4 regions of the Cryptosporangium arvum DSM 44712 genome follow, and region 3 is predicted to be linked to each of the others. Evidence: riboswitches for the same ligand, from Rfam matches in the RefSeq annotation. Region 3 holds a riboswitch; each other region holds the start of a gene.
The links. Region 3 has a riboswitch for cobalamin ahead of metE (5-methyltetrahydropteroyltriglutamate--homocysteine S-methyltransferase). Riboswitches for the same ligand answer to the same signal wherever they lie in the genome.

Region 1: linked by a shared signal. The riboswitch ahead of CRYAR_RS07995 (ABC transporter substrate-binding protein) and the one ahead of metE (5-methyltetrahydropteroyltriglutamate--homocysteine S-methyltransferase) in region 3 are both predicted to bind cobalamin.
Region 2: linked by a shared signal. The riboswitch ahead of CRYAR_RS06770 (putative cobaltochelatase) and the one ahead of metE (5-methyltetrahydropteroyltriglutamate--homocysteine S-methyltransferase) in region 3 are both predicted to bind cobalamin.
Region 4: linked by a shared signal. The riboswitch ahead of cobN (cobaltochelatase subunit CobN) and the one ahead of metE (5-methyltetrahydropteroyltriglutamate--homocysteine S-methyltransferase) in region 3 are both predicted to bind cobalamin.

The regions. Positions count from the first base shown of each region.
Region 1 is NZ_KK073874.1:1,723,815-1,731,207, reverse strand. It holds gene CRYAR_RS08010 (MMPL family transporter) at 1-779, opposite strand, end outside; gene CRYAR_RS08005 (hypothetical protein) at 1,007-1,546, shown strand; gene CRYAR_RS08000 (hypothetical protein) at 1,543-2,775, shown strand; cobalamin riboswitch at 2,786-2,965, shown strand; gene CRYAR_RS07995 (ABC transporter substrate-binding protein) at 3,024-4,004, shown strand; gene CRYAR_RS07990 (FecCD family ABC transporter permease) at 4,005-5,009, shown strand; gene CRYAR_RS07985 (ABC transporter ATP-binding protein) at 5,006-5,773, shown strand; gene CRYAR_RS07980 (hypothetical protein) at 5,832-6,389, shown strand; gene CRYAR_RS07975 (PepSY-associated TM helix domain-containing protein) at 6,558-7,393, shown strand, end outside.
Region 2 is NZ_KK073874.1:1,468,687-1,476,079, reverse strand. It holds partial or broken gene CRYAR_RS49445 (cobyrinic acid a,c-diamide synthase CobB) at 1-228, opposite strand, end outside; gene cobO (cob(I)yrinic acid a,c-diamide adenosyltransferase) at 225-839, opposite strand; gene CRYAR_RS06770 (putative cobaltochelatase) at 839-2,971, opposite strand; cobalamin riboswitch at 3,068-3,194, opposite strand; gene CRYAR_RS06765 (phosphoribosyltransferase) at 3,264-3,932, opposite strand; partial or broken gene CRYAR_RS50610 (LuxR C-terminal-related transcriptional regulator) at 3,974-4,474, opposite strand; gene CRYAR_RS06755 (histidine kinase) at 4,891-6,864, opposite strand; gene CRYAR_RS06750 (hypothetical protein) at 6,909-7,393, opposite strand, start outside.
Region 3 is NZ_KK073874.1:3,955,812-3,963,204, reverse strand. It holds gene CRYAR_RS17670 (DUF3291 domain-containing protein) at 1-215, opposite strand, end outside; gene CRYAR_RS17665 (VOC family protein) at 277-660, opposite strand; gene CRYAR_RS17660 (DoxX family protein) at 684-1,133, opposite strand; gene CRYAR_RS43240 (sensor histidine kinase) at 1,450-3,771, shown strand; gene CRYAR_RS17650 (response regulator transcription factor) at 3,765-4,370, shown strand; gene CRYAR_RS47360 (hypothetical protein) at 4,380-4,589, opposite strand; gene CRYAR_RS17645 (HAD family hydrolase) at 4,668-5,330, shown strand; cobalamin riboswitch at 5,536-5,765, shown strand; gene metE (5-methyltetrahydropteroyltriglutamate--homocysteine S-methyltransferase) at 5,875-7,393, shown strand, end outside.
Region 4 is NZ_KK073874.1:881,912-889,304, forward strand. It holds gene CRYAR_RS04010 (precorrin-2 C(20)-methyltransferase) at 1-402, opposite strand, end outside; gene CRYAR_RS04015 (precorrin-8X methylmutase) at 402-1,031, opposite strand; gene CRYAR_RS04020 (hypothetical protein) at 1,028-2,176, opposite strand; cobalamin riboswitch at 2,277-2,400, shown strand; gene cobN (cobaltochelatase subunit CobN) at 2,454-6,035, shown strand; gene CRYAR_RS04030 (hypothetical protein) at 6,032-6,322, opposite strand; gene mtnK (S-methyl-5-thioribose kinase) at 6,495-7,393, shown strand, end outside.

The sequences.
Region 1 (7,393 bases), 2.2 Mb from region 3:
TCGAGCCCGTCGGCCAGGTGCTGGCGGTGCCGTGAGGTGATGAACAGCGAGTAGTCGATGCCGACGGCCAGGCCCAGCATCAGCGCGAGGATCGGCGCCGTGCTGTTCAGCTCGATCACGCTGGTCAGCGCGAACAGGCCGGCCATTCCGGCGCCGACGCCGATCAACGCGTTGAGCATCGTCATGCCGGCGGCGACGAGCGAGCCGAACGTCACCAGCAGGACGAGCAGCGCGACGACGACGCCGATGGCCTCCGTGCCGCCGACCTCCGGCGGGGAGCTCATCACCTCGCCGCCGTGCTCGACCTGCAGCCCCGAGTCCAGCGCGGCCCGGCCGGACTTCTCGTACGCGGTGCGCTCGTCCTCGGTGATCTCGTCGGCGCGGTTCTCGAACTGCACCTGGATCAGCGCGTACCGGGCGTCGGGCGTCAGCGCCCTGGCGCTGTAGGGGTCGACCGCGGCGACGACGCCGGGCAGCGACGCGGCTTCCTTCACCAGGCCGGTGACCGCGGCCGCGAACGACGGGTCGGTGAGCTTCTTGCCTTCCGGCGCGGCCACCACGATCGTTCCGGTGGCGCCGCTCGCGGCCGGGAACTCACGGGCCAGCGCATCGAGCGCGCGCTGCGATTCGGTGCCCGGTAACGCGAAGTCGTTCGTGGTCGCGCCCTTGAACGCGACGGCGGCGCCCCCCAGTGCGACGAGCACCACGAGCCAGAGAGCGACCACCAGATTGCGACGGCGGAACGAACCGCGGCCGAGTCGGTACAGCAGGGTTGCCAATGTGGATCCTCGGTCGGAACGGAGACGACACCAAGTCAGATGGTGCCTCCCGATCGGAGCATCCGCTAGCCGAGCGGCTAGTTGTGTGAGGTTTGACTCACACGATCCAGTAAGTCCACGGCCGCGCGGCCGGCCCACGCGCCCCCGAAGAGGGGCCAACTACTGTCGATCCGAAGGGAATCACTCTCCGTATATCCGGTAACCGATCCCGGCCCGGAGGAAGTCCCATGTCGAGCACCGTCAGATCTCGGACCGGCCGCGCCGCCGCAGGGTTCGCGCTCGTCGCGGCGGGAGCGCTGGCCACCGGCTGCGGCGGCGACTCGTCGCCGTACGTGCCGGACCCGGCCTACGCGACCACCGCGGCTCCGGCGCCACCGACCCCCGTCGACGAGACCGAGACGGCACCGGTCACGGCGCTGGACGTGCTCCTCGGCGTCTGGAGCCGCTCGACCGACACGATGGAGGTGGCCATCCGCTTCCTCCCGGACGGCACCTACCGCAGCGTCGAGGTCTACTCACCGGTCGAGTCCGGCGGTGTCTACACGCTCCAGCGTGTCGAGGACGGCGTCGCGCAGGTGAACAGCGCCGCGCTCCGGCTGGTGGGCCGGACGGCGACCGTCTCCCGGCGGGCCACCGACGACTCCGGCGGTGACTACGACCGGTCGACCCCCACCCGGACCGGCTCGTACACCTGGCAGGTCGACGGCGACGAGCTGCACCTCACGGACGCGGGTGGCGTCGACGCGGTCTTCACGAGACAGCGGTGAGGACCCCGTACCGGTGGCTCGGCGGCCTCCGGGGAATCGCGCAGCTCGCCGGGCTCGTCGTGGCGGCCGCGCTGGCCGGCCAGGCCACCGTGACCTACAGCGCGGCGAACGACGGGTGGCAGGGGTCGGTCCGGCAGGAGGTCGCCCGATCGTCGGCCATCCAGGAGCAGGTCCGCGCGGTCTACGGCGACGAGGCGCCCAAGGCGTTGCGCATCGTCGTGGACGAACGCCTCGCCACCGAGCTCGACCGGCTCAGCGCCGACAACCCGCTCGCCGCCACCCAGCGCGACACCGCCCGGGCCACCGCGGACAGCCTGCGCGCGGCGAACCGCAAGTACTTCCCGGCGACGCTCCCGGCCGATCGGCAGTACACCACCGACGACGGCGGCGCGGACGTCGTCGCCCGGCTGCGCGTCCTGCGCCGGTCCGAGCTCGACGAGCAGCGGGCCGCGGGAGAGCCGATTCCCGATCCGGCGTCCGCGCTCCGGGACGGTGACGCCGCGGGCGCCGACGGTCTCCGGTACGCGCTGGGCGCCGTGGGGGCGAGCCTCCTGGCCGCGCTGCTGGCCGCGGTCCACTACCGGGCCCGCCACCGGCGCCGCCAGCAGGAGGTCGCCGAACTCGTCGAACAGCCGCGTCAGTCGGCCGCGGGGCGGCACCGGCAGGTCACCGTGGTGATCCTGACGCTGTGGGCGGTGGGCGCCGTCCTCCCCCTGGCTCAACTCGTGTTCGGAGCCGAGGAGCAGCGTTCCCAGGCCACCGCCGCCCGGCTGGCCGCGGTGCTGACCACGGACATCGCGGCGAGCACCGCGCGCACCGAGTTCCTGACCCAGGGGCGGCAGGTCGCCCAGGAGGTGGGGGTGCGGGCCCGCGCCCGGGAACTGAGCGCGGAGTCCGCCACGCCGTCGGAGGCCGCCGACCGACGCGCGGTCGCGGCGGCCGAGGAGCGGGCGTCCGCGGCGCTCGACCGCATCGCCGCGTCGATGGCGCGTACGCCACGCGCGGACGATCAGCTGGACCAGCGGATGGCGACCGCGCTCACCAGCGACGAGGCGGACTGGACGACGCTCATCGACGCGCAGAACGACCAGGCCGACCGGGCCGGCGACTGGGGCGACCGGTCCAACCGGATGGTGTGGGGAATCGTGCTGATCACCGGCTTCGCGACGCTGTTCGGCGTCGCGGAGTGGCGCTACGAGAACGTCACCAGGGCGAGCACCGGGCGCTGAAAGGCCTGCGTGTTACGGTCGGGACGCCAGTCAACCCACGAGGTGGGTCAGGGAACCCGGTGCGAATCCGGGACTGACGCGCAGCGGTGAGGGGGACGGCCGCGGTACAGGCCACTGGGCTCCCTGCCTGGGAAGGCGCCGCGGCCGGTCGAACCCGAGTCCGAAGACCTGCTGGCGACCGGCGTCCACCAGGGCGGCGGATCGGCTACGGGCCTCGCGATCGGGTCCGCGATCTCTCGAGGTACCGCATGCGGTTACGTCATGGGCTCGTCGCGAGCCTGCTCCTCCTCACCGGCTGCGGCGGGGCCGCCGGGTCCACCGCCCCGGACTCCGGTTACCCGATCAGCGTGACGAACTGCGACCGCTCGGTGAGCGTCGGCAAACGCATCGAGAGAGCCGTGTCGATCAGCCAGCCGGCCAGCGAGCTGCTGCTCTCGCTCGGGCTCGAGGACCGGATGGCCGGGACCGCCTCGTGGAGCGACCCGGTGCTGCCCGCCCTGGCCACGGCCAACGCGAAGGTGCCGCGGATCGCCAAGGACTTCCCGTCGTTCGAGCGGCTGCTCGAAGACGAGCCGGACTTCGTCTACACCACGTTCGCCTACACGTACACGGCCGAGGGCGTCGCCGATCGCGCGAGGTTCGACCAGGTGAAGATCCCGACGTACCTCTCGTCGAGCGAGTGCACCGGGCAGGACGCCACCCAGACCCGCGCGCTGACGATCGACGACCTCTACCGGGAGATCACCGACCTGGCGACGCTGTTCGACGTGCCGGACCGCGGCACCGCGCTGGTGGACTCGCTGAAGAAGCGGATGGCGACCGCGGTGGACGCGCGTGACGTCAGCCTGGCGTGGTGGTACTCGAGCACGAAGGCGCCGTACATCGCCGGGTGCTGCGGCACTCCGGGCCTGGTCACCGCGGCCGTCGGAGCGAAGAACGCGTTCGCCGACGGGAAGCAGCTCTGGCCCGAGACCGGCTGGGAGAGCATCCTCGACCGCGATCCGGACGTGCTCGTGCTGGCCGACCTGACCCGCGGCGACGACGGCGACAGCGCCGCCGCGAAGATCGCGTTCCTGGAGTCCGACCCGGTCGCGCGCCGGCTCACCGCGGTGAAGAACAAGCGGTACGTCGTCCTGTCCGGCTCGGACATGGACCCGGGCGTGCGCACCGTGCAGGCCGTGGAGAAGGTGTCGGCGGGCCTGACGAAGCTGGGGTACGGGACCGAGTAGATGGCGCGGCTCGGGCTCGGCGCGCTTATCGGGGTGAGCGTCCTCGTGGTGTCGGTCGCGGTGGCGATCACGATCGGACCGGCGGACCTCTCGGTCCGTGACGTGTTCGCCGTGGTCACCGAGCATCTGGGCGGGCCGCCGTCCAGGCTCTCGACGATCCGGGACGCGATCGTCTGGGATCTGCGCCTGCCCCGGACGCTGCTCGCCGCGGTGTGCGGCGCCGGGCTCGCGCTCTGCGGCGCGGTGCTCCAGGCGCTGCTGCGCAACCCGCTCGCCGATCCGTACGTGCTCGGCATCTCGTCCGGGGCGTCGACCGGCGCGGTGCTCGTCCTCGTGCTGGGCGTCGGCGCCGGGAGCGTGGGCCTCGGCCTCGGGGCGTTCCTCGGCGCGGTGGTCGCGTTCGCGCTGGTGCTCGCGCTGGCCCGGATCGCCGGCGGCACGACCGACCGGCTGATCCTCGCCGGTGTCGCCGGCACCCAGCTGTTCGCGGCGGTCACGTCGTTCGTCGTGATCTCCTCGGCCGACGCCCGGCAGACCCGGGGCGTGCTGTTCTGGCTGCTCGGTTCGCTCAGTGGCGCCGGCTGGGGTGACGTGGTGCTGTGCGCGGCCGTGCTCGCGGTGGGGTTCGCGGTCTGCGCCGGCCTGGCCCTGTCGCTCGACGCGTTCGCGTTCGGCGCCGACGCCGCGGCCGCGCTCGGCGTCCCCGTCGTGGTGGTCAGAGCGGTTCTGCTGGGCGTGACCGCGCTGCTGACCGCGGTGCTGGTGAGCGCCGCCGGCGCGATCGGGTTCGTCGGGCTGGTGCTGCCGCACGCCGCCAGGGCCCTCGTCGGCCCGGCGCACCGGCGGTTGCTGCCGGCCACGGCGCTGGTCGGCGCGATCTTCCTGGTCTGGGTCGACACGTTGGGGCGCACGCTGCTGGAGCCGCAGGAGATACCCGTCGGCGTGGTGACCGCGCTGATCGGGGTGCCCGCGTTCGCGGTGGTGCTGGGGCGGAGGGTGCGGTGAGCCTGCGTGCCGAGAGCGTGAGCTGGGCCGCCGGGGGGCGGCTGATCGTCGACGCGGTCGACCTGGACGCCGCGCCGGGCAGCACGGTGGGCCTGCTCGGCCCGAACGGATCGGGGAAATCGACGCTGCTGCGGGTGCTCGCCGGGCTCCGGCGGCCGTCCGCCGGGGTGGTGACGCTCGACGACGCGCCGCTGTCGTCGCTGGGGCGGCGGGGTCTCGCGCGGCGGCTGGCCGTGGTGGAGCAGCACGCGGTGACCGACGTCGACCTGACCGTGCGTGACGTGATCGCGCTCGGGCGGGTACCGCACCGGCGTGGTCTCTCCGCCCCGTCGGCCGCGGACTCGGCGGCGGTACTGACGGCGGCCGCGCGGACCGGGTTGACCACGCACCTCGACCAGGAGTGGCGCACGCTCTCCGGCGGGGAGCGCCAACGGGCGCAGATCGCCCGGGCGCTGGCGCAGGAGCCGCGGGAGTTGCTGCTCGACGAACCGACGAACCACCTGGACATCGGACACCAGCTGGAGCTGTTGGCGCTGGTGTGCGCGTTGCCGGTGACGTCGGTGGTGGCGCTGCACGACTTGAACCTCGCCGCGATGTTCTGCGATTCGGTGGTGCTGCTGCACCGGGGGCGCGCGGTGGCCGCCGGTACCCCGGCGCAGGTGTTGACGCGGGAGACGATCCGGGAGGTGTACGGGGTGTCGGCCCTGGTGTCCACCGGCGCCGACGGCCGGCCCACCATCCACTTCGCCCGCCCTCCTGGTTGAACCGGTCGCGGGCGCGGCTCGTCGGAGGGGTGTGGGCCGGCGTGACATGATCTCGGGCATGACAGGGCCGGGGCTGCTGCGTGAAGCGCGTGCGCTGGTGTTCGTGCTCGTCTGCCTGAGTCTCTCGGTCGCGTTGCACAGCTGGGCGCACGGTGAGGTTCCGCCGCTGCTCGCCGTGCTGGCCGGTGGTGGCCTCGTGCTGTCGGTGGCGCTGCCGCTGACCGGACGTCAGCGTGGGCTCCCGACGATCGCCGCCGCCCTGGCCGTCACCCAGCTGGGGCTGCACCTGGTGTTCTCGATGATGCCGACCCAGCACGTCATGGTTCCGGCCCACGGCCCCGGCACGATGATCGCCGGGCACGTCGTGGCCGGTGGCCTGGCGGCGCTCTGGCTGCACGCCGGTGAGGTCGCGGTCTGGCGCCTGGTGCGTCGTCTGGCCCAGCGCCTGCCCGCGCTCGGGGTGTTGTTCGCGCTCGCGGCGCTGCGGATTCCCGCGCCCGCGCCGCGCCGGTTCCGCCCGCGCACGGCCGAGCTCGCGGCCCCGCCGCCCGAGCCGACCTGGCTGCGCAGCGCCACCCGCCGCGGCCCACCCGCGCTTCTCCTCGCCCCGCGCTGACCACAGCGCGCGCCGCGGCGCGTCGCGCCGTGCCACGGCCCCGTTCCGTGCCGCAGCCCCGTTCCGGGGCCGCTCACTCGACTTCCCGCTGACCCCAGGTCGGCGGTTCCTTCGCCTTCTCCGGTGGACGCCACGTCGCGTCCCACCGCGCTTACTCGTGGAGTTCTCATGACCATCAACGCCGATCCCCCACGTGACGACGTGAAATCCACCGCGCTCGCCGACCCACCGGTGGAGGTGCCGGCGCCCGCGGTGAAGCGCCCGGCCCGGTGGGCGCTGCTGCGCCGGCTGCACTTCTACGCCGGTGTCTTCGTCGCGCCGTTCCTGTTCATCGCCGCGCTGACCGGGCTGGCCTACACGCTGGCCCCGCAGCTCAACGACGTCGTCTACGGCCACGAGCTCTACGTCGACCGGGTCGGCGACACGACGGTGCCGCTCGCCGATCAGGTGGCCGCCGCCCGGAAAGCGCATCCCGACGGCACGCTGAGCACGGTCTCGGTCCTCGACGACCCCGAGGCCACGACGCAGATCGCGTTCTCGGTGCCGGAGCTCAGCGCGGACGAGAAGGTGCACACCGTCTACGTCGACCCGTACACCGGCGAGGTCCGCGGCCAGCTCACCACCTGGTACAACGCGACGCCGCTGCAGACCTGGCTGGACGGCTTCCACCGCACGCTCAACCTGGGCGACACCGGGCGGATGTACTCCGAGCTCGCCGCCTCCTGGCTGTGGGTGATCTCGCTCGGCGGTCTCGTGCTCTGGATCGGTCGCAAGCGGGCGTACCGGGGTGAGCGGGCGGCGCGGCGCCGGGCCCTGATGCCGGATCTCACCGCGAAGGGTGTGCGCCGGACCCGCGGCTGGCACGCGTCGATCGGCGTCTGGATCGTCGTCGGGCTGCTGTTCCTGTCCGCGACCGGGCTGACCTGGTCGCAGTACGCCGGCGCCCGGTTCGGCGCCGCGCTCGACGCCGTCCAGGGCCACGCGCCCGCGCTGAACACCGCGCT
Region 2 (7,393 bases), 2.5 Mb from region 3:
GAACAGCGGGCCCATCAGGTGCGGGCCGACGAGATACGGGTCCAGGTTGCGACCCGGCCGCCCGGAGGCCAGGGCGTGGTAGCCGGGGTCGATGTAGTCCGGGCCGACCTTGTGCGGACTGACCCGCAGGCCACGCGCTTTGTACGCGGCGAGGAGCCCGGTCGCGACGGTGGTCTTGCCGTGGCCGGACGCCGGGGCGGCGATGACGAGGCGGGGGACGACGGTCACCACTCGATTCCCTTCTGGCCCTTCTGCCCGGCGTCCATCGGGTGCTTGACCTTCGTCATCTCGGTGACCAGGTCAGCAGCTTCGAGAAGGGACGGATGGGCATCACGGCCGGTGATCACGACATGTTGGCTGCCGGGGCGGTTCCCCAGCGTCTCCACCACATCATCGACGTCGACCCAACCCCACTTCATGGGATAAGTGAACTCATCCAGGACATACAGGCCGTAATTTTCGGCAGCCAGATCACGCTTGATCTGCTCCCAGCCTTCGGCCGCGTCGCGCGCGTGGTCCTGCTCGGTGCCCGCGCGCTGGATCCAGGACCAGCCTTCGCCCATCTTGTGCCAGGTCACGGGCGCGCCGGTGCCGGTCTGCGCGTGGTACTCGCCGAGCGCGGTGAGCGCGTCCTCCTCCCCCACCCGCCACTTCGCACTCTTCACGAACTGGAAGACGCCGATCGGCCAGCCGGCGTTCCAGGCCCGCAGCGCGAGCCCGAACGCCGCCGTGGACTTGCCCTTCCCGGGGCCGGTGTGGACGGCCAGGATCGGGCGGCGGCGGCGCTGGCGGGTGGTGAGGCCGTCGTTCGGGACGGTGGTCGGTTTGCCCTGCGGCATCAGGCTGCTCCCCTCGCGACACCGGCCAGGTTGTCGGCGTTCAGTTCCTCGAGCCGGAACGCGGTGGCCCCGAGGTGCACGGCGAGTTCCTGCGCGAGCCCCAAGCGGATCGGCCCGTTCTCGCAGTCGACGACGACGGACGCGGTGCCCTCGGCGGCCAGGTACGCGGCGGCGCGGCGGGCGGCGGCTCTGGCGTCCGGACCGTAGGTGGCCCGGCCGTCGGTGACCACGACGAGCAGCGGACGTCGGTGCGGGTTACGTCGTCGCTCGATCTTCAGGACCTCGGCCGACTTGACGAGCCCCTGGGCGAGCGGGGTCCGGCCGCCGGTCGGAAGCTCCTCGAGGCGGCGCGCGGCCACTTCGACGCTGCCGGTGGGCGGTAGCGCGAGCGTCGCGGTGTCCCGCCGGAACGTCACCAGGCCGACGGTGTCGCGACGCTGGTAGGCGTCGAGCAGTAACGACAGCACCGCGCCCTTGACCGCGGCCATCCGCTGCCGCGCGGCCATCGAACCGGACGCGTCGACGCAGAACAGGATCGTGTTGCTCTCCCGACCGCGGCGGACGGCGGCGCGCAGGTCCTGCTTCTCGAGCCGGAGGCCGGCGGTGCGTCCGCGGGCTTTCTGGTGCGGCGCCGCCGCCAGCAACGTCGCGATCAGGTGGACGTCGGTCACCGGGCCGTCGGTGCGGGTGGAGCGCACCACGCGGCCGCGGCGGGCCTCGGCCTGCGAGCGGCGGCCGGAGGCGTCGGACTGGGAGCGCCCGATGCCGGGCACGGTGAGCAGCTTGGTGCGGTACGGGTTGGTGGCGCGGACCGCGGCTTGTTCGGCGGCGGCGAGCCGGCGCGGCCGATCGTCGGTGTCGTCGTCGGCGGCCCGGTCGGCCGGGGCTTGCGGTCCGGACGGAGGCGGGCCGTCGTGCGGTGCGCTCGGGGCCGCGTCGGGCTGACGCCGGTCGGGGCCGCCCTGGTTCGCGTCGGCCTCGGTCGCGTCGCTGTCGGTCGCGTCGCCGTCGGCTTGACCACCGTGGTCCGGGTCGTCGTCGTCCGGGCCGCCGTCGTCCGGGCCGCCGGGGTCGTCCGGCCCGCGGCCCGGGTCGTCGTCGGGGTCGTCGTCCGGGTCGTTGTCGGCGGCTTCCTGCAGGGCCTTGTCGAGCTGGTCCTGGTCGAGGCCGGGAGCGTCGAACGGGTTGCGCCGGCGGCGGTGCGGCAGGGCCAGCTCGGCGGCGCTCCGGATGTCGTCGTCGGTGACGTGGTCACGCGCGTGCCAGGCGGCCAGCGCGACGGCCGTCCGCGCGGTGACGAGGTCGGCCCGGAGCCCGTCCACGTCGAAGGCGGCGCACACCGCACTGATCCGGCGCAGGGCGGCGTCGCTCAGCACGACGTCGGCCAGCCGGGCGCGCGCCTCGACGATGTGGCCCGCCAGTTCCGCGTCGTGCTCGGCCCACCGGGCCGCGAAGCCCTCCGGGTCGGCCTCGTAGGCCAGCCGGCGGCGCACGACCTCGGCCCGTTCCGCGGGGTCGCGGCTGGCGGTGACCTCCACCGTGAGCCCGAACCGGTCGAGCAACTGCGGGCGGAGCTCGCCCTCCTCCGGGTTCATCGTGCCGACCAGCAGGAACCGGGCCGCGTGCCGCACCGAGACGCCGTCGCGCTCGACGTACGCGCGGCCCATGCCGGCCGCGTCGAGCAGCGTGTCGACCAGGTGGTCGGCGAGCAGGTTGACCTCGTCGACGTAGAGCACGCCCCGGTGCGCGGCCGCGAGCAGCCCGGGCTGGTAGGCCCGCACGCCTTCGGTGAGCGCCCGCTCGAGGTCGAGCGCACCCACCAGCCGGTCCTCGGTGGCACCCACCGGCAACTCCACCAGCCGGGCGGGCCGGCTCTCGGCGGTCACGTCGGCGTGGGGGCCATCCGGGCACTGGGGGTCCGGAGAGGCGGGGTCGCAGGCGAAGCGGCAGCCGGCCACCACCGTGACCGGTGGGAGCAGGGCGTGCAGCGCCCGGACCACCGTCGACTTCGCGGTGCCCTTCTCGCCCCGGGCGAGCACACCGCCGATTGCCGGCGAAACGGCGTTGAGCGTCAACGCCAAGCGCAGGTCGTCCAGCCCGACGACCGCGGAGAACGGATAGGGCGGAGTCACCCGCCGATCACGCACGAGGGCATGCCAGGATCCTTCCCGCGGGTGTCCGCGCCCGCGTGTGCGATGGCCTGCGAGCAGGCTCGCAGGGAGCGGACGCAGTGTCCTGGCTCCCGGATCGAAGCGTGTCCTCGGCCTTCCAGCCGTTACCGGCCGTGACCGTTGAGTGAGGTCGGCTCCCCGGTGACAGTGGCGGGACCGCGCCGGATTCTCACCGGTCTTCCTGCCCTCCGCTCGCGGTAACTCTGACTCACCACGCGCCCGCCGTCAAAGGCGCGAGACGTGCGTCACCGCCTCAGAGCCGCAGCGACGCGGACTCACGCCGGGCCGCGGCCAGCTCCGCTTCCACCTCCTCGTCGGTGAGCTGCGGGAACGAACGGTAGTGGTACCCGACGGCCCGGAACTCCGGCGGCGCGGCGACGCACACCACCGCGTCGGCCTCGGCGCCGAGCATCGCCACCGCCTGCGGCGCGCACACCGGTGCCGCGAACACCAGGTGGCCGGGCCGCAGCACGCGCAGTGACCGCAGCGCGGCCCGCGCGGTGGCCCCGGTCGCGAGCCCGTCGTCCACCACGACCACGGTGCGCCCCGTCACCACCGGCGCCGGCCGTCCGTCGCGGTACCGCTCGGTGCGACGCACCGCCTCGGCGCGCTCGCGCTCCACGTCGGGCTCGAGTTCCTCCAGCGTGAGGCCCACCTGACCGAGCAGTCCCCGGTCGAAGAGCGCCGGCCCGTCCACGGTGACCGCCCCGACGGCCAGCTCGCGGTGCCACGGCACCCCGATCTTCCGCGCGACGACGACGTCCAACTCGCCGTGGACCGCGGCGGCCACGGTGCGTGCGATCGGAACACCACCGCGCGGCAGCCCCAGCACGAGTGGCACCTCGTGCTCCTTGAGATGGTCGGCCACGGCGACCGCCAGCGCACGGCCCGCCTCGGCCCGATCAGCGAAGTAGTCCGACATATGACACCTCCGGATACCGGTGATTACCCGGCTTCCCCAGGTCACACGCCTCCGAGACCACGTTCCCGAGCCAGGAGCAACGCCTCCGCCCGGCTTGGCACCCCGAGCTTCGTCAGCATGTTGGCGACGTGGTTCCGCACGGTTTTCGGACTCAGGACCAGCCGCCGCGAGATCGTCGTGTTGTCGTACCCCCGGGCCACCAGGTCGAGCACCTCGCGCTCACGGTCGGTGAGTTCGGGGAACGGCACCGGCCCGGCGGTGCGGGCGCCGGACAGGTAGCTGATCGCCCGCGCGGCGACCTGCGGACCGAGAATGACCTCGCCGTTCGCGACCGCCCGAACGGCCCGCTCGACCTCGGCCGGCGTCGCTCCTTTGAGCAGGTAGCCACGAGCACCGGCGCGGACCGACGCGACGACCGACTCGTCGTCCTCGAGCATCGTGACGACGAGGACACGCAGGTCGGGCCACCGCCGGATCAGTTCCCGGGTGGTCTCGACGCCGGAGTCGCCACCCAGATGCAGATCCATGATCACCACGTCGACGCCAGGGCCGGGGTCCGTACCCGAGCCGGAGCCGAGGTCGGGCGTGGGGCCGGAGCCGACACCAGGGCCGGGGCTGGTGCCCGAGCCGGAGCCGGGGCCGGGGCCGGGGCCGGGGCTGACGCCAGGGTCGGAGCTGACGCCAGGGCCGGGGCTGACGCCAGGGCCGGGGCCGGAGCCGGAGCTGACGCCAGGGCCGGAGCTGACGCCAGGGCCGGAGCTGACGCCAGGGCCGGAGCTGGTGCGAGGGCCGGGGGCGGGGCTGGTGCCGGGGCTGATCGCGGCTAGGGCCTCGGCTCGGGAGGCTGCCTGCGCCACCACCTGGATGCCGTCGAGGCTGCTCAGCAGGGCTGCCATCCCGAGCCGGAACACCGGGTGGTCGTCTACGACCGCCACCCGGATGACCTCGCCGGGGCGCGTCACGGCGCGGCCAGCGGCAGCACGGCAGTGATCCGGGTGCCACCGGTCGGGGCTGGCCCGACCTCGAACGTGCCGCCCTGTTCCTCCGCACGTTCGCGCATGGAGCGGGTCCCGACACCGGGCACGGCGTCGGGCCGCACCCCCGTGCCGTCGTCCTCGACCTCGATCCGGAGCTCGTCCGCGGCCGCCACGACCTCGACCGAGCAGCCGGACGCGTCGGCGTGCCGGGCGACGTTCATCACCGCCTCCGCGACGATGCCGTACGCGGCGCCGGCCGGCGTCGGTTCGAGCGCTTCGGTGCCCGCGCAGCGCACCCGCACGTCGAGGCCGCCCTCCGCGTGCCGGGACGCGAGCTCGGCCAGCGCCGCCTCCAGTCCCAGCTCGTCGAGGATCGGTGGCAGCAGGTTGTGGGAGAGCGCGCGCACGTCTTCGACGCGTCCGTCGAGCTCGTCCTGGAGGGCGGCGAGCAGCGTGCCCGCGGCTTTCGGGTCGCTCCCGATCAGGTTTCGTGCCCCCTGCAGACCGAGCCGGATGCCGGCGAGCGACGGCCCGAGACCGTCGTGCAGCTCGCGCCGGATGACCCGCCGCTCCTCCAGCCGCACGGAGGTCAGCCGCGCTCTGGCGTCGGCCAGATCCTGGGACGCTCGGGCGAGCACGACGCCCGCCGCCACGACCGACGCGAGCTCGTCGAGCGAGCGCAGCGCGCGAGCATCGAGCGCCTCACCGGGCGGAGCGGTGAGGCGCAGGACGCCGACCTCGGAGCCGCGGTGACGCAGCGGCACCAGCAGCGGCGACGCGGTCGGCGAGCCCCAGGACGCCGCGGGCACGCCCTCGACCTCGAGCGCCACCGACTCCAGGCGCAGCGCGTGCCCGACGCTCTCGACCAGCCCGTCGAGCAGCTCCTCGGGGCTCTGCGCGCCGCCGAGGTGCCGGCCGAGACGACGCACGGCCCGTTCGGGCTCGGCCGCGTCGCCGTAGACCAGTCGCCGGACCCGGCCCTGCAGCCAGAGCCGGGACGGTTGCACCGCGACCGCGACGACCGCGGCGGCCACGATCTGGGCGATGCCGTCGCCGGGGAGCAGCCGGGTGAGCACGGCGGTGACCGCGACGTAGACGATCACCAGACCGACGGTGAGCAACCCGCCCAGCACGGCCCGGCTGATCGCCAGGTCCAGCCCCCACATCCGCTGACGCAGCACCGCGACCAGGATCGCCGCCGGAAACACCGCTTGGGCGGCGAGGTGCAGCACCGGGGTGAACCAGATCGGGGCCGCGACGACTCCGACCAGGGCCAACGGTAGGAACGAGAGTGCCATGAGCGCGGTGCCGGCGGCGAGCCAGCCGAGGCCGACGCGTTCGCCGGCGGGGCCGCGGAACCGGCGCCGGGTGACGTCGGCCGCCGCCAGTAGACCGACGGCGACGGACGCGGTGGCCAGGACGACGACGGGGCTCGGGGATTCGGGCTGCGTCAGGTTCACGCCGAGGAAGCCGACGCTCACCGCACCGCCCAGGCTGACGCCGGCCCGGCCGATGCGGTCGAGCGGATGATCACGCACGAGCCAGGGCACGACCAGGAAGATCGCCATCGTGCCGGGCACCCAGCCGACGCTGATCAGGTTCGCGGCCAGGCCGGTGCCGGGCAGTGACCGCTGCGCTCCGAGCGCGGCGTAGGCCATCGCGAGCGCCGAGACGCCACCGCCCAGGGCCATCAGCGCGACCAGCCACGGCACCGGGTGCCGGCGGCGGGAGAGCGTCAGCCCGGCGACCGTTCCGTACACGGCGGCCACCGTGGCGTCGACGGTGAAGAACCAGAGCAGTTCGTTCACCGGTGGCCGGGCCGCGAGCAGCAGTACCGCCGAGCCGACCGCCAGCAGCCAGGCCAGCGCCGTGACCGCGGCCGCCACCCGGGGCGTGCCGTCAGTGCCCGGGCCGGCGTTCTCGCTGGCCAGGGCGCTGACAGTGGCGGTGGTCACGGTCGATGACCGTACCGTCGGCGTACGACATTTCCGGTCGGGAATCAGACGTGACGCCGGTCGGCGAACAGGAAGCCCAGCGCGGTGACGAGCAGCCACACCGGGCCGGTGAAGCCGGCCATGTACTGCAGCGGCGAGATGCCGGCCACCAGCGTCAGGCCGCCGAGCACGACGCCCACCCAGCCGATCCAGCGCGGCGCGGCCGAGTGCTTGAGCGCGGCCGCGGCCACCGCGACGCCCGCGAGCCCGGCCCCGACCCACAGCCACGGGATCGTCGCGATCCAGTGGGCGTAGAAGTCGCCGGACTCGGCCACCAGCTCACCCTTGGGCGCGTTGGCCCCGAACACGAACTCAGTGGTCAGGCCGCTGCCCAGCAGCCCGGCCACCGACACGAGCCCGAGGCCGGACGCGGCGACGGACGGCAGCAGGCTCCCCACCGGGGCCTGCGCCTCCAGCCGGCGCTTGAGGCCGGCCGCGAACACCACGAGCAGGAGCGCGGTGACGATCGTCAGCGTGTGGGTGACGAGGA
Region 3 (7,393 bases):
GGGTCAGTCGGGTCCACCCCGGGGTGGCCCTCGTCGGTCGCGCACCGCCAGACGAAACCCGGCGAGTGCTCCGCGAGGCGGTAGACCGCGTCCAGCGCCGCGACGAACTCGGCCACCCGCGGGTCGCCGAGCGGCTGGCGCAACCGCGCGATGTTCGCCTGCGCCAGATCCCACCGCTCACCCGGCGGGGCGTCCCGTGGCTCACGACTGCCCACCCCGCCGAGCATAGACGGCACGCCACCGGACGATCGGTCGCCTCGTCCAGGCGGCCGGGCCTCAAGCGGCGGCGGCGACCTTCCACAGGTAGCCGTCCGGGTCGCTGAAGTACCCGGAACAGCCCCACGGCGCGTCGACCGCTTCCCGCACGATGGTTCCACCCGCCTCCGTGACGTCCTTCAGAACCTGGTGAACGGCCTCGCCGGAGTCGACGACGTAGTGGAACGAGACGCCACGGAAGCCCGATCCGGCGGGTGGGACGCCGGCGTCACGCGCGGCCGCCTCCCACGGGTACAACGCCAGCGACGGCCCTCCCCCCAACGTGAACGACACGAAACCGGGCTGGTCCTGATCGATCGTGCAGCCGAGGCCGTCACCGTAGAAGCGCTTGGCCCGGGCCAGGTCCTGCACCCCGAGCATGATGGTGGTTGCTTGCAGAGGCATGACTGTCGTCCTTTCTCTGAGCGTCACGAGCTGGGGAGCGCGTCCGGCTTCACCGGGATGCGCCGCGGCGACGTGGTCGGGTCGATGGTGCGTCCGGCGACGTCGAGCACGCCCAGCGTGCGGTCGGCCGGGCGGGTCGCCCAGGACACGAGGGTGACGGCGGCGAGCGCTCCGGTGATGACCACATGAGAGACGGCGGAGCCGGCGACGAGGTGCGAGACGACGGCACCGGAGAAATTGAAGAAGCAGCCGGCGTACGCCCATTCCTTGAGTCGCGGATAACGAGGGGCGAGCAGCGCGACGGCGCCGAGGACCTTCCACGTGCCGAGGATGGTCAGGAAGATCGGCGGGTAGCCGAGCTGATAGACCCCCTCGGCCGTGGCCTGCGCCCGGACGAGGTCCGCGATGCCACCGGTGAACAGCACGAAGACCAAGACGATCGTCGTGCTCCAGTACGTTTTCCGGGCAGCCATGAATGCCCTCCTCACGAGGTTTTCGGATATGTGACCGACGGCAGGAACGGCGAACTCCGTGCCCACTTCCGGCTCGCCCGCCGAGGTGGTCACCACGGTAGGCAGCGGCCCCCGGACGCCTCGACACCAGACGTCATCGCCGCGATGTGAATTCCTCACGTGAAGGGACGTGACGATCGGATCGACCCGGGTACGATCACCCGGCAGACTTCCCGGCACGACGTCGTCAGCGGCGGCCGGTCTCGAACCTGCGGGGTGCCACGTCGACCGCGACCCAGGGGAGCCGTCACCGCATCGGTACCCCTCGACCGCGCTCGTGGTCGGTCCGGAGGCCCCGCGCATCGCGCGGCTGATCGTGCTGGCCGTGTTCTTCGGCTACGCGGTCAACACGGTCAACTCCACCTGGACGACGCTTCCGTGGCCACAGTTCGCCACGTTCGTCGGCTGCCTCGTCGTCCTGCTGCCTTTGCAGTTCCTGCATTCGTTCCGCGAGCCCCTCACCTGGCGGGCCCCCACCAGGCTGCTGACCCTCACGGCCCAGACGCTGGTCACCTTGGTGCCTCTGCTCTGGGTGGGAGCACAGGCTGCGGCGATGGCCGGGTTCCTCGCGGGCTCGATGCTGCTGGCGGTCGCCGGTCGGGTTCGCTGGCTCCTGTACGCCGCCGTGGGCGTCGCCGTCCTGATCGGCCTCCGGGCGATCCACCTGGGCTGGGTGGACATCCTGTACGGGACCTACTTCACGGTGCTGGCCGGCCTGATGATCTTCGGGATCAGCTCGCTGACGTCCCTGGTCGGCCTGGTCTTCGCCGGCCGGGGCGAACTGGCCCGCACGGCGGTCGCCCGGGAACGGGTGCGGATCGCCCGCGACCTGCACGATCTCCTCGGCCTCAATGTCTCCGCGATCGCCCTGCGCAGCCAGCTCGTGCACCGGCTCCTGCCCGGGGCCCCCGCACGCGCCCGGGAGGAGCTGACCGCGGTCCTGCAGGTCACCAGGCAGTCGCTCGCCGATGTGCGGATGGTGACGAGCGGGTCCGGGCCGATGTCCTTCGCGGCCGAGGTGGAGTCGGCCGAGTCGATCCTCGCGGTCGCGGACATCGAGTTCCAGGTGGTCGCCGATCCCCGCGACGTGCCGGGTGAGGTGGAGAACGTCCTCGCCGTCGTGCTGCGTGAGGCGACGACGAACGTGCTGCGGCACGGCCGGGCCAGGCACTGCGCCGTGCGGGTGCGGCGCGGGTCGACGCAGATCCGGCTGCACGTGGACAGCGACGGCGCGGAGCCGGACCAGGGCGGTAGCGAGCGTCCGGGCAGCGGGGAGCGGCCGGGCATCGGGCTCACGAACCTGGCCGACCGGCTCGCCGGGGTGGGCGGCGCGCTGACCGTGGCCGTCGCGGGACAGTGGTTCCGCCTGACGGCGCAGGTGCCGCTGGGCGACGGATCCCGCCGGGCGCCGGCGTCGACCCTGGACGAGGCGGGGCTCGACGATGCCGCCGCGCGCATCGGACGTGGCCGGCCCTGGCATCTGCGGGTGGCCCGGTCGGTCGCGGTGGCGGTGACCGTCGGCTATGCGGCCTTGACCGTCGTCAACGTGGTGTCCCGGCCGATCACCGTCGGTTCGCTGATCGGATTCGTCGCGTGCATGGCGGTACAGGCGAGCGTCCTCATCGCCTACGCCCTCGGCCGCCGGCGCCGACTGCCCGGCCGGCTGCGCACCGGGACCCTGGTGCTGCAACTGGTGGCCGCCGCTCTTCCTCTGCTGTGGTTGGACGCCCCGTGGGGCTCGATGGGCGGGTTCCTCGCCGGAACCGTTCTGCTCGCCCTGCCCGGACGCCGCGGCTGGCTGCTGTTCGCCGCGATCGGCGTCGCCGTCGCCGCGCTCGCGGCGCTTGAGCCCGGGTCGTTCCAGTGGAACGTCTATCTGGTGATCAGCACCCTGCTGACCGGCCTGACCCTCTACGGCATCGGCTCCCTGTCCTCGCTCGTCGTGCAGGTGAACCAGACGCGCGACGAACTGGCCCGGGCGGCGGTGGCTCGCGAGCGGTTACGACTCGCACGTGACCTCGATGAACTGCTGGGCCGCGACCTGTCGCAGGTCGCGGTCGCCTGCCGCAGCGCGCACCGGCACCTGGCCACCGATCCGCAGCTCGCCCGGACGGAGATGGCCGCGGTGCTGGAGGTCTCCCACCGGGCGCTGGCCACGGTGCGGGCCGCGGCCAGCGGATACCGGTACCTCTCCTTCTCGGCCGAGCTCGACTCGGCGGCGTCCATCCTGGAGGCGGCCGGGGTGGACCTCTCGATCGAGGCGTCGGCGCGGCCCGTGCCGCGCACGCTGGACGCGGTACTCAGCCTCGCCCTCCGGGAGGCGGTGGCAAACGTGCTGCGTCACAGCGATGCGGCCCGGTGCCGGATCAGGGTCTGCCACACTGCGGACGACGTGCGGCTGGACGTCACGAACGACGGCGCGGCGAGATCGTCCGACCCGGTCCTCGAAAGCGGCTCCGGCCTCGGGGACCTCGCCGCACGGGTCGGGCAGCTCGGCGGCAGGCTGGTCGCGCACGCGCACCCGGACGGGACCTTCGAGCTACTGATCGAAATACCGACGGAGCCCACCGAGACCGAAGACTGGGAACGGTCGTGTTGAAGATCTTGCTCGCCGAGGACGTGACGATGGTGCGCGGGGCGCTCACCGCGCTCCTCGGGCTCGAGGCGGACATGACCGTCGTCGGCGAGGTCGGCCGCGGTGACGAGATCGTGCCGACGGCCCTCCGCACCCGGCCCGACGTCGCGATCATCGACATCGATCTGCCGGTACTCGACGGGTTGTCGGCCGCGCGGGAGATGCACGCGCGACTGCCCAGTTGCCGAACGTTGATCCTCACCGGCCTGGACCGCCCCGGAACGCTGCGCCGGGCACTGTCCCTGTCCGTGTCGGGTTTCCTGCTCAAGGACTCCCCGTACGAGCGCCTGGTCCAGGCGGTTCGTGAGGTCGCCTCCGGCCGGCGGGTCGTCGACCCCCAACTGGCCCTCACCGCCTGGGACATCGGGGAAAATCCCCTCTCCGCCCGGGAGATCCAGGTTCTGCGTCTGGCCGCCGGTGGAGCGGAGCCGCAGGAGATCGCCGCGACGATTCACGTGTCCCTCGGCACCGTGCGGAACTACCTCACGAAGGTCGTCATGAAGCTCAACGCGCGCAATCGCATCGACGCCATCCGTATCGCCAAGGACGCGGGGTGGATCTGAGTTGACGGCTCAGCGGACGTAGGCAGGCAGTTCCGGGCCGGAGCGGGTCCGGCGGTCCCAGCCGGTGAGCTCGGACGGCAGCGGGAACCCCACGCCCATCCAGCCGAGTGCGTCCAGGTGCCGGCCAGCAGCAGAGATGGGTGGTCTCGTCGTCGGACGGGCCCACCGCACGGACCGCGAGTGCCCCTGCTCCAGTCGCTCGTAGTCGTTGGCCGACATCCGGCCCGTCGCCGGATTCGCGGGTGCGATGCTGCTGGTGGGACGCGTGACGACCGTCGGACCGGGTAGAGACACTGTATGGCCGACACCGCGATCTTCGACGTCGACGGAACCCTGGTGGACACCAACTACCAGCACGCTCTGGCGTGGTTCCGTGCCTTCCGCCGTTTCGGCATCACCCATCCGCTGTGGCGCATCCACCGCGGGATCGGGATGGGCGGAGACATGTTCGTGCCCGAGGTCGGGGGCCGGGACATCGAGGAAGCGCACGGCGACGACCTGCGCAAAGCGTGGGCGGAGGAGTTCGACCGGCTCATCGACGAGATCCAGCCGTTCGAGGGTGCCCACGATCTGCTGGCCGAGGTCAAGGAACGCGGCTTCCGACTGGTCCTGGCCAGCTCCGGCCGGACCGACCACGTCGACCGGTTTCTCGACCTCATCGACGGGAAGTCCCTGGCCGACGCCTGGACCACCTCCGACGACGTGGCGAAGAGCAAGCCCGAGCCCGACCTCATAGCGACGGCCCTGGCCAAGGTCGAGGGAGCCAGCGCGGTCATGGTCGGGGACTCGATCTTCGACGCGCAAGCGGCCGCCAAGCTCCAGATCCCCACTCTCGGGGTCCGTACCGGCGGTTTCTCGGTCGGGGAACTGCAGGAGGCCGGTGTCCTCCAGGTCTTCGACTCGCTGGTCGCCTTCCGCCAGGCCCTCGACGGCACCCCGCTGGCTCGCGCCAGCCGCTGAGCGACTCCGCCGCACACCGCGACCGCGATCGGCGCGTCGGTGAGCGCCACCCGCCCAGGCGAGCCACGGCCGGCGACCACAGGCGCCCATCGCCCGCCGTGACGCGTGAGTCGTTGGTCCCGGAAGTCGATCGCTTCCCCGGCGGTGCCCGGCGCCCGGCCGTGAGCAACGCCCCTGCGACGGTCTCCGGGCCCGTGCGGCGTCTACGATGGAGCGCAGTGCTGGTTCGCCCCGTCAGCCAGACGGGGCGTCGTAAGAGGGAACCCGGTGGGAATCCGGGACTGCCCCGCAGCGGTGAGTGGGAACGACCGCCGTCAATCAAGCACTGGGCCGGCCACGGCCTGGGAAGCGACGGCCAGTAGGAACGCCCGTCCGGCTCCGGCCGGTCGGAAACAGCCCACGAGTCCGAAGACCTGCCCGCACCGCGCACGCGACCCGTGTGCGCCGCCGACGACCCCGAGGGAGGGTCAGGGCGGGGTCGGCGGCTGCGCTGTGCCCTCCCCTGCCTTCCTTCGGTCCATCGGATCTTCGAGGGAAGGACCTCATGAGTAATTTCGGACGAAGCACCGTCCTCGGCTATCCCCGCATCGGCCCCCACCGCGAGCTGAAGAAAGCGGTCGAGGGCTACTGGGCGGGCCGGATCACCGAAGCCGACCTGCACGCCCTCGCGGCTGAGCTGCGCGCCGACGTGTGGCGCACCCTTCGCGAGGCGGGGCTGGAGGCGATCCCGTCCAACACGTTCTCCTACTACGACCACGTGCTCGACACCGCGGTCGCCGTCGGAGCGGTTCCGGAGCGGTTCCGCCGTCTCGGGCTGTCCGACCTGGACACCTACTTCGCGATGGCCCGCGGTGTGGACGCCGAGCCCGCGCTCGAGCTGACCAAGTGGTTCGCCACGAACTACCACTACCTCGTGCCGGAGATCGGCCCGGACACCGTCTTCGCGGCCGACCCCGCGAAAGCCCTGGCCGAGCTGGCGGAAGCACCCGGGACCCGGCCGGTGCTCATCGGCCCGGCGACGTTCCTCCTGCTGGCCAAGGCCGCCGACGGTGCGCCGGAGGGCTTCCGGCCGTTCGACCGTCTCGACGACCTGGTCGAGGTCCATGCGCAGATCCTGGGCGCGCTGGCCGACGCCGGCGCCGAGTGGGTACAGCTCGACGAGCCCGCCTACGACGCCGACCGCACCCCCGCGGAGATCGACGCGCTCCGCGCCGCCTACGCCCGGCTCGTCGCGCTCGAGCACCGGCCGAAGATCTTCGTCGCCACGTACTTCGGCGCGCTCGACGACGCCCTGCCGGCGCTGCTGGAGACCCGGGTCGACGCGCTGGGCCTCGACCTGGTCAACGGGGCCCGGGATCTGGACCGGCTCGCCGGCACCGGCACGGTCAGCGGCACGACGATCGTCGCCGGGCTCGTCGACGGCCACAACGTCTGGCGCGCCGACCTCGGCGCGGCGGCCGCGCGCTACGCCACGCTGAGCGGCCTGGCCGAGGACGTCGCGGTCTCCACCTCGTGCTCGCTGCTCCACGTGCCGGTCGACCTGGCCGCCGAGACCGACCTCGACCCGGCGCTGGTGGAGCGTCTCGCGTTCGCCCGGCAGAAGGTCGACGAGATCGTCGCTCTCAGCAAGGTCCTGGACGACGGCGTCGGCGGCCTCCCCGCCTCTCCCGGCGAGGCACCCGAGGCATGGCGGGACCAGACCGTCCGCGCCCGCCTGGACGCGCTGCGCCCGGAGCACTCGCGCCGGGGTGCCTACGCCGACCGGGCCGCCGCCCAGCAGCAGCGGCTGAACCTGCCGCCGCTGGCCACGACCACGATCGGGTCGTTCCCGCAGACCGACGCGCTGCGCCACGCCCGCGCCGAGGTCCGCGCCGGGCGGCTCGACGCGGCCGGGTACGAGGAGCGGATGCGCGCCGAGATCGCCGACGTCGTCGCGCGGCAGGAACGTCTCGGCCTGGACGTACTCGTGCACGGCGAGCCCGAGCGCAACGACATGGTGCAGTACTTCGGGGAGCAGCTCGGCGGGTTCGCGGCCACCGTCGGCGGCTGGGTCCAGTCCTACG
Region 4 (7,393 bases), 3.1 Mb from region 3:
CACGCCGGGCACCACCGTGGCCTCGTAGCGGGGTGCCAGCCGCTTGTGCAGGTGCATGTACGAGCCGTAGAAGAAGGGGTCGCCTTCGGCCAGCACCACGACGTCCCGGCCGGCGTCGAGGTGGGCGGCCAGCCGCGCCGCACACGATTCGTAGAACTCGTCGAGTGCGCCCTGGTACCCGCCGGGGTGCGAGGTGGCCTCGGTGGTGACCGGATAGATCAGCTGCTCTTCGATCTGGCCTTCGCGCAGGTACGGGGCCGCCACCGAACGCGCGATGCTCCGCCCGTGCCGCGCGGAGTGGTAGACGACCACTTCGGCCGCGGAGATGAGGCGGGCCGCCTTCACGGTGACCAGCTCCGGGTCCCCCGGTCCCAGACCGACGCCGTACAACCGTCCGCTCATCACTCTTCCTCGCTGGCCAGCGCGTTGAGCGCCCCGGCCGTCATCGCGCTGCCGCCCCGGCGTCCGCGCACGATCAGGTACTCGAGCCCGAGGTCGTTGGCCGCCAGCGCCTCCTTTGACTCCGCGGCGCCGACGAAGCCCACCGGGATGCCGAGCACGGCCGCGGGGCGCGGCGCCCCGGCCGCGATCATCTCGAGCAGGTGGAACAGGGCCGTGGGGGCGTTGCCGATCGCGACGACGGAACCTTCCAGGTGCTCACGCCAGAGTTCGAGGGCGGCCGCACTGCGGGTGGTGCCGAGCGACGAAGCCAGCGACGGCACGCGGGCGTCGTTGAGCGTGCAGATCACCTCGTTCGACGCCGGGAGGCGGCGGCGGGTCACCCCCGAGGCCACCATCTGCGCGTCGCAGAGGATCGGTGCGCCGGACCGCAGTGCCCCGATCGCTCCCGACACCGCGCCGGGGGAGAACGCCAGATCGTCGACCAGGTCGACCATGCCGCAGGAGTGGATCATGCGGACCGCCACCCGGGCGACGTCCTCCGGGAGGCCGCTCAGGTCGGCCTCCGACCGGATGATCGCGAACGAATGCCGGTAGATCTCCGCACCGTCGCGGATGTACTGCCCACTCAACGCGTGTTCCTCCTGGCGGCGGCCACGGCCGCGGGTAGCTCGTCGACACCGACGGGTTCGCCGTCGACCTGGTATCCGTCCGCGGTGGCCAGAACGTCCACATGGACGCCGGCCGGGTGCCCGCACCGCCGCTCGCACCCCGCGAAGTGCACGGGAAGCAGTTCACCGGGGTGGAGGAGCGCCGTCCCCGCGTCGGCCCGGACGTCGGCGCGTGACTTGGCGCACCCGGGGAGACCCGTGCAGGCCGACGCGCTCGCCCAGGCCGACGCGGGATCGGTGACCAGCCCCGCCTCGGCCAGCGGAGTCAGCGCCTCCGCCCCCACGCCCGGCAGCACCACCCCCCGCCACGGCGTGACGATGATCTCGCCCCGCGCCACCCCGGCGATCGCGTCCATCTGGGTTGCGGTGAGCCGCCCCAGGGGCACCACCACCCCCAGCGCCCCCGCGAGTACACCGATCGGGTCGGCGCCGCGGTGCGACGGAAGAGCGGAGGGTTCGACCAGGTCGCAGGCCAGCGCCGACCGCATCCGGCCGGCGACCCGCGCCACGGCGTCGTCGAGCTCGGACAGACGCCAGGCCTTGGAGGCCTGAGCGACGCGCTCCAGCAGGAAGCACCGCGCGGCGGCGATCAGGGCCGGAACGGCCTGGTCGGCCCGGACCCGCAGCCCGCTGTCGACGCCGGCCAGCAGCACCGGCACCGGCTCGGAGCCGAGCAGGACGGTCACGTCGGCGCGCAACGAGACCACGTCCCGATCGGTGTCGATCGCGAACAGGAACCGGCCGGGCAGGTCGGCCAGTTCCGGGGATGCGCAGAGCGCCCGGTCGAGCGCGGATACCACCGCACCGAGCCCTCCCAGCGGCGACGCGACGACGTTGCGTACCCGCTCGTGCGTGGCCGAGGGCAGCAGGCCGGCGTCGGCCAGCCGCGAGGCCAGCGCGTCCGGATCCGTGACGCCCCTGATCTGCAGATTCGCCCGAGATGTGAGCTCCAGTGGGGCGAAGTCGCGCAACGCACGCCACTGGGTGAGGCTCACCACACCGCCGGGGATCCGCACCCGTGCCAGGCCGCCGTCGGCCGCCTCGTGCACCTGCAACGCGCCTGGGCAGCTGTCGGCAGCCTGGCGGAAGGGCACGGCGGTGGGCATAGCCCGGATGCTACGTGTCGCTCCGGTGATCCCCCTTGGGCCCACTTGACGATTGCGACCCTGATCACCAGTGTTGAAAGGCCATGAGCGGTGTCAGGTGGAGGAAGCCGGTGTGAATCCGGCGCGGTCCCGCCACTGTCACCGGGGAGCGAGCCTGCATCTTCAGCCACTGCATCAGCGCGGGAAGGCAGCAGGGGAGTGTCGATCCGGGAGCCAGGAGACTCCAGGTACCGCTGACCACGACCCGGGGCGCGGACCCCGAGTGAGGACGCCCCGCGTGATCTTGCTGCTCTCGACGTCGGACACCGACCTGCTCTCGGCCCGGGCGAGCGGAGCCTCGTACCGGCTCGCGAACCCGGCCCGGACCGGCGTCGACGACCTGCCCGGCCTCACCGACGGTGTGGACCTGGTCGTCGTCCGGATCCTCGGCGGGCGCAGGGCCTGGGAGGAAGGGCTCGACGCGCTGCTGGCCGGGCCGTTGCCGGTGATCGTGCTGGGCGGGGAGATCGCGCCGGACGCGGACCTCATGCAGCTCTCGACGGTGCCGATGGGAGCCGCGGCGGAGGCGCACGCGTACCTCGCGCAAGGCGGGGCGGCGAATCTCCAGCAGCTTCACAACTTCCTCAGCGACACCGTCCTGCTCACCGGCCTCGGCTTCGAACCCCCTGCGGAAATGCCCACCTGGGGCGTTCTGGAACGCGAATCCCGGGGCGACGGGCCGACCATCGCGGTGCTCTACTACCGGGCCCACCACATCGCCGGGAACACCGCGTTCGTCGAAGCGCTGTCCGGCGCGATCGAGGACGCCGGTGGCCGGGCCCTGCCGATCTTCTGCGCCTCGCTGCGCACCGCGCCCGCCGAGCTGCTGACGACGCTGCGCACCGCGGACGCCCTCGTCGTCACCGTGCTCGCGGCCGGCGGCACCAAACCCGCCACGGTCAGCGCGGGCGGCGACGACGACGCCTGGGACGTGGGCGCGCTCGCCGCGCTCGACGTCCCGATCCTGCAGGGACTCTGCCTCACCAGCAGCCGCGCCACCTGGGACGCCAACGACGACGGGCTCTCTCCGCTCGACAACGCCACCCAGGTCGCGATCCCGGAGTTCGACGGCCGGATCATCACGGTGCCGTTCTCGTTCAAGGAGATCGACGCCGACGGCCTCACCGTCTACGTCGCCGACCCCGAGCGCGCCGCCCGGGTGGCCGGCATCGCGGTCAAGCACGGCATCCTGCGCCACATCGCGCCGGAGAAGAAGCGCATCGCGCTCATGCTCAGCGCCTATCCCACCAAGCACGCCCGGGTCGGCAACGCGGTCGGCCTGGACACCCCGAAGTCCGCGGTGAAGCTCCTGCAGGCGTTGGCGGACGCCGGCTACGAGGTCGGGGACCTCCCCGGCGTCGAGGCCCAGGACGGCGACGCCCTCATCCACGCGCTGATCAAAGCCGGCGGCCACGACACCGCCTGGCTCACCGAGGAGCAGCTCGCCGCGAACCCGGTACGGATCCCCGCGGAGACCTACAAAAAGTACTTCGACTCGCTCGACGAGAAACTCCGCGAGGCGATGGAGCGCCACTGGGGCCCGCCCCCCGGGGAGCTCTACGTCCACGAGGGAGACATCGTGCTGGCCGCGCTGCGCGGCGAGAACGTCGTCGTGATGATCCAGCCGCCGCGCGGATTCGGCGAGAACCCGGTCGCGATCTACCACGACCCCGACCTCCCGCCGAGCCACCACTACCTGGCCGCCTACCGCTGGCTGGCCGCCGAGTTCCACGCCGACGCCGTCGTCCACCTGGGCAAGCACGGCAACTTGGAGTGGCTGCCCGGCAAGACCGTCGGGATGTCGGCCGCCGACGGCTCCGACGCCGCGCTCGGTGACCTGCCGCTGATCTACCCGTTCCTGGTCAACGACCCGGGCGAGGGCACGCAGGCCAAGCGGCGCACGCACGCAACGCTCGTGGATCACCTGGTGCCCCCGATGGCGCGGGCCGACAGTTACGGCGACATCGCCCGGCTCGAGCAGCTGCTCGACGAACACGCGAACATCGCCGCCCTGGACCCGGCCAAGCTGCCCGCGATCCGCGCGCAGATCTGGACGCTGATCCAGGCCGCGCGCCTCGATCACGACCTGGGCCTTGACGACCGCCCGCACGACACCGAGTTCGACGACTTCCTGCTCCACGTCGACGGGTGGCTGTGCGAGGTCAAGGACGTGCAGATCCGCGACGGCCTGCACGTCCTTGGCGACGCGCCGGCCGGTGAGGCGCGGGTGAACCTCGTCCTCGCGATGCTCCGGGCCCGCCAGATGTGGGCCGGTCAGGTCGCCGCGCTTCCGGGCCTGCGCGAGGCGCTCGGCCTCTCCGAAGCCGGCGACGAGGCCCGGTCCGATGTCGACACGATCGACGCGATCGCCCGTGACCTGGTCGCCGCCATGGAGGAACGCGACTGGGACCCCACCGTCGGGGCCGAGGTCACCGCCCAGGTCCTGGACGCCACGAGCGGCGCGGCCGACGCCGACCGGGCCCTGGTGGCACGCGTGCTCGAGTTCGCGGCCACCGAGGTCGTGCCGCGGCTGAACAAGACCACCGACGAGATGGCGCACGTGCTGCACGCCCTGAACGGCGGGTACGTGCCGGCCGGCCCGTCGGGGTCGCCGCTGCGCGGTCTGATCAACACGCTCCCGACCGGCCGGAACTTCTACTCGGTCGACCCCAAGGCCGTACCGAGCCGGCTGGCCTGGGAGACCGGATCGGCGATGGCCGACTCGCTGCTCACCCGCTACCGCGAGGACACCGGCGACTGGCCCCGCTCGGTCGGCCTGTCGATCTGGGGCACGTCGGCGATGCGCACGGCCGGCGACGACATCGCCGAGGTGCTGGCGCTGCTCGGTGTCCGCCCGGTCTGGGACGAGCAGTCCCGCCGGGTCAGCGGGCTCGAGCTCATCGCCTCCGACGAGCTCAACCGGCCCCGGATCGACGTCACGATGCGCATCAGCGGGTTCTTCCGGGATGCGTTCCCGCACGTCATCGCGATGCTCGACGACGCCGTGCAGCTGGTCGCCGCGCTCGAGGAACCCGACAACTACGTCCGCGAGCACGTCCTGGCCGACCTGGCCGGCCAGAAGAGCGAACGCCAGGCCACGATGCGGCTGTTCGGGTCCAAGCCGGGCGCGTACGGGGCCGGTCTGCTCCAGGCGATCGATTCACGGACCTGGCGCGACGACAAGGACCTGGCCGAGGTCTACGCGGTGTGGGGCGGTTACGCGTACGGGCGTGACCTCGACGGCGTGCCGGCCCGCCCCGACATGGAGAACGCGTACCGCCGGATCAACATCGCGGCGAAGAACGTCGACACCGCCGAGCACGACATCGCCGACTCCGACGACTACTTCCAGTACCACGGCGGGATGATCGCGACCGTCCGGGCGCTGACCGGCCAGTCCCCGAAGGCCTACATCGGCGACAGCACGCGCCCGGACGCGGTGCGCACCCGCAGCCTGCACGAGGAGACCGCCCGGGTCTTCCGCGCCCGGGTGGTCAACCCGCGCTGGATCGAGGCGATGCGCCGCCACGGGTACAAGGGCGCGTTCGAGCTCGCCGCCACCGTCGACTACCTCTTCGGGTACGACGCCACCGCGGGCGTCGTCGCCGACTGGATGTACGAGAAGCTGGCCGCGACCTACGCGCTCGACGCGGAGAACCAGAAGTTCTTCGGTGAGTCGAACCCGTGGGCGTTGCACGCGATCACCGAGCGCCTGATCGAGGCGGCCGACCGCGGCCTCTGGGAGCACCCGGACGCCGAGACGCTGGCGGCGCTCCAGGACCTCTACCTCGCGACGGAGGGCGACCTCGAGGACGACTAGTTGGCGAAGCGCTGGACCGGTTCGATGATGTTCAGCAGCGTCGAACTGCACTCGGCGAACGCGACCTGCACCGCACGCAGCTCGTCGGCCGACGGCCCGTTCACGTCGTCCACCGCCTGCGCCATCTCGGCCGCCGACGTCGAGAGGTGCAACGCGGTCACCGCGAGCGCGTGCAGGATCGCGGGCGCGTCGACGAGCACGTCGGACTGCAGGGCCCGAGCCAGCGCGCCCGCGTCGGTGCCGAGGGTGTCGGCCAGATCCGTGACGGTATCGGCGGCGAACTTCATGCCCGCGATAATGCCTCCTCCCCGCCAGTCGGCGCGGCCCCGTAACGGAGGGCATAAGTGGCGAAACGGACCGGCGTGCCCGAGGGGTGGGAGGCACTCCGGGCGGTTTCGCCCCTGGCGAGGGAGACTGCATACGGTTGGAACGCTGACCAGCGAGAACGAAGGAGAACCGGTGGTCCTGGAACCCGCCGAGATCTGGGCCTATCTGATCGGGCGCGGATCGGTCCCGGCGACCGCCACCGGCACCGTGCGTGAGGTCGGCGACGGCAACATGAACCGCGTCTTCGTGGCGGTTCCCGACGACCCCGCGATCCCGAGCGTGGCCGTGAAGCAGGCCCCGCCGTGGATCCAGAAGCTCGGCCCGTCCGCGCCGATGAGCCCCGAGCGGGCGCTCATCGAAGCGAGGGCGCTACGCACGTTCGCCGAGTACGCGCCCAGGCAGACCCCCGCCGTCCGGGACGTCGACGAGACCCGGTTCGCGTTCACGATGGAGGACCTCTCCGACCTCACCGTGCTGCGTACCGCGCTCAACGACGGTGCCGAGATCGGCCGGACGTCAGCGGAGGTGGGCGAGCTCGTCGGGCGGGTCACGTTCGCGACCAGCGTCGCCGGCGCCGACCCCCGGGTGCGTGCCGCGCTGATCCAGGAGTCGGTGAACCCGCTGCTCGCCGAGGTCACGCTGCAGTACCTGCTGGGTGACCCGTTCGTCGAGGCCGAGCACAACCACCACCACCCGGCGCTCGAGGACGGGGTGAAGCGGCTGCGTGCCGACCCCGCCGTCCGCACCGAACTCGCCGCGATCCGCGCCGCGTTCGGCGCCAAGGCCCAGGCGCTCGTCCACGGCGACCTGCACAGCGGCAGCGTCATGGTCGGCGTCCGCGACGGTGAACCGGTCGTGCGCGTTATCGACCCCGAGTTCGCGATGGTCGGTCCGATCGGCCTCGACCTCGGTCTCTACGTCGCCAACCTCGTCATCGCGTCCGTACGCAGCCGGAACGCCGCCCACCTGGCGAGCATCGCCGAGTGCTGGGACGCGTTCTGCGCCGCCTGGCGCGAGGGCTGGCCCACCCG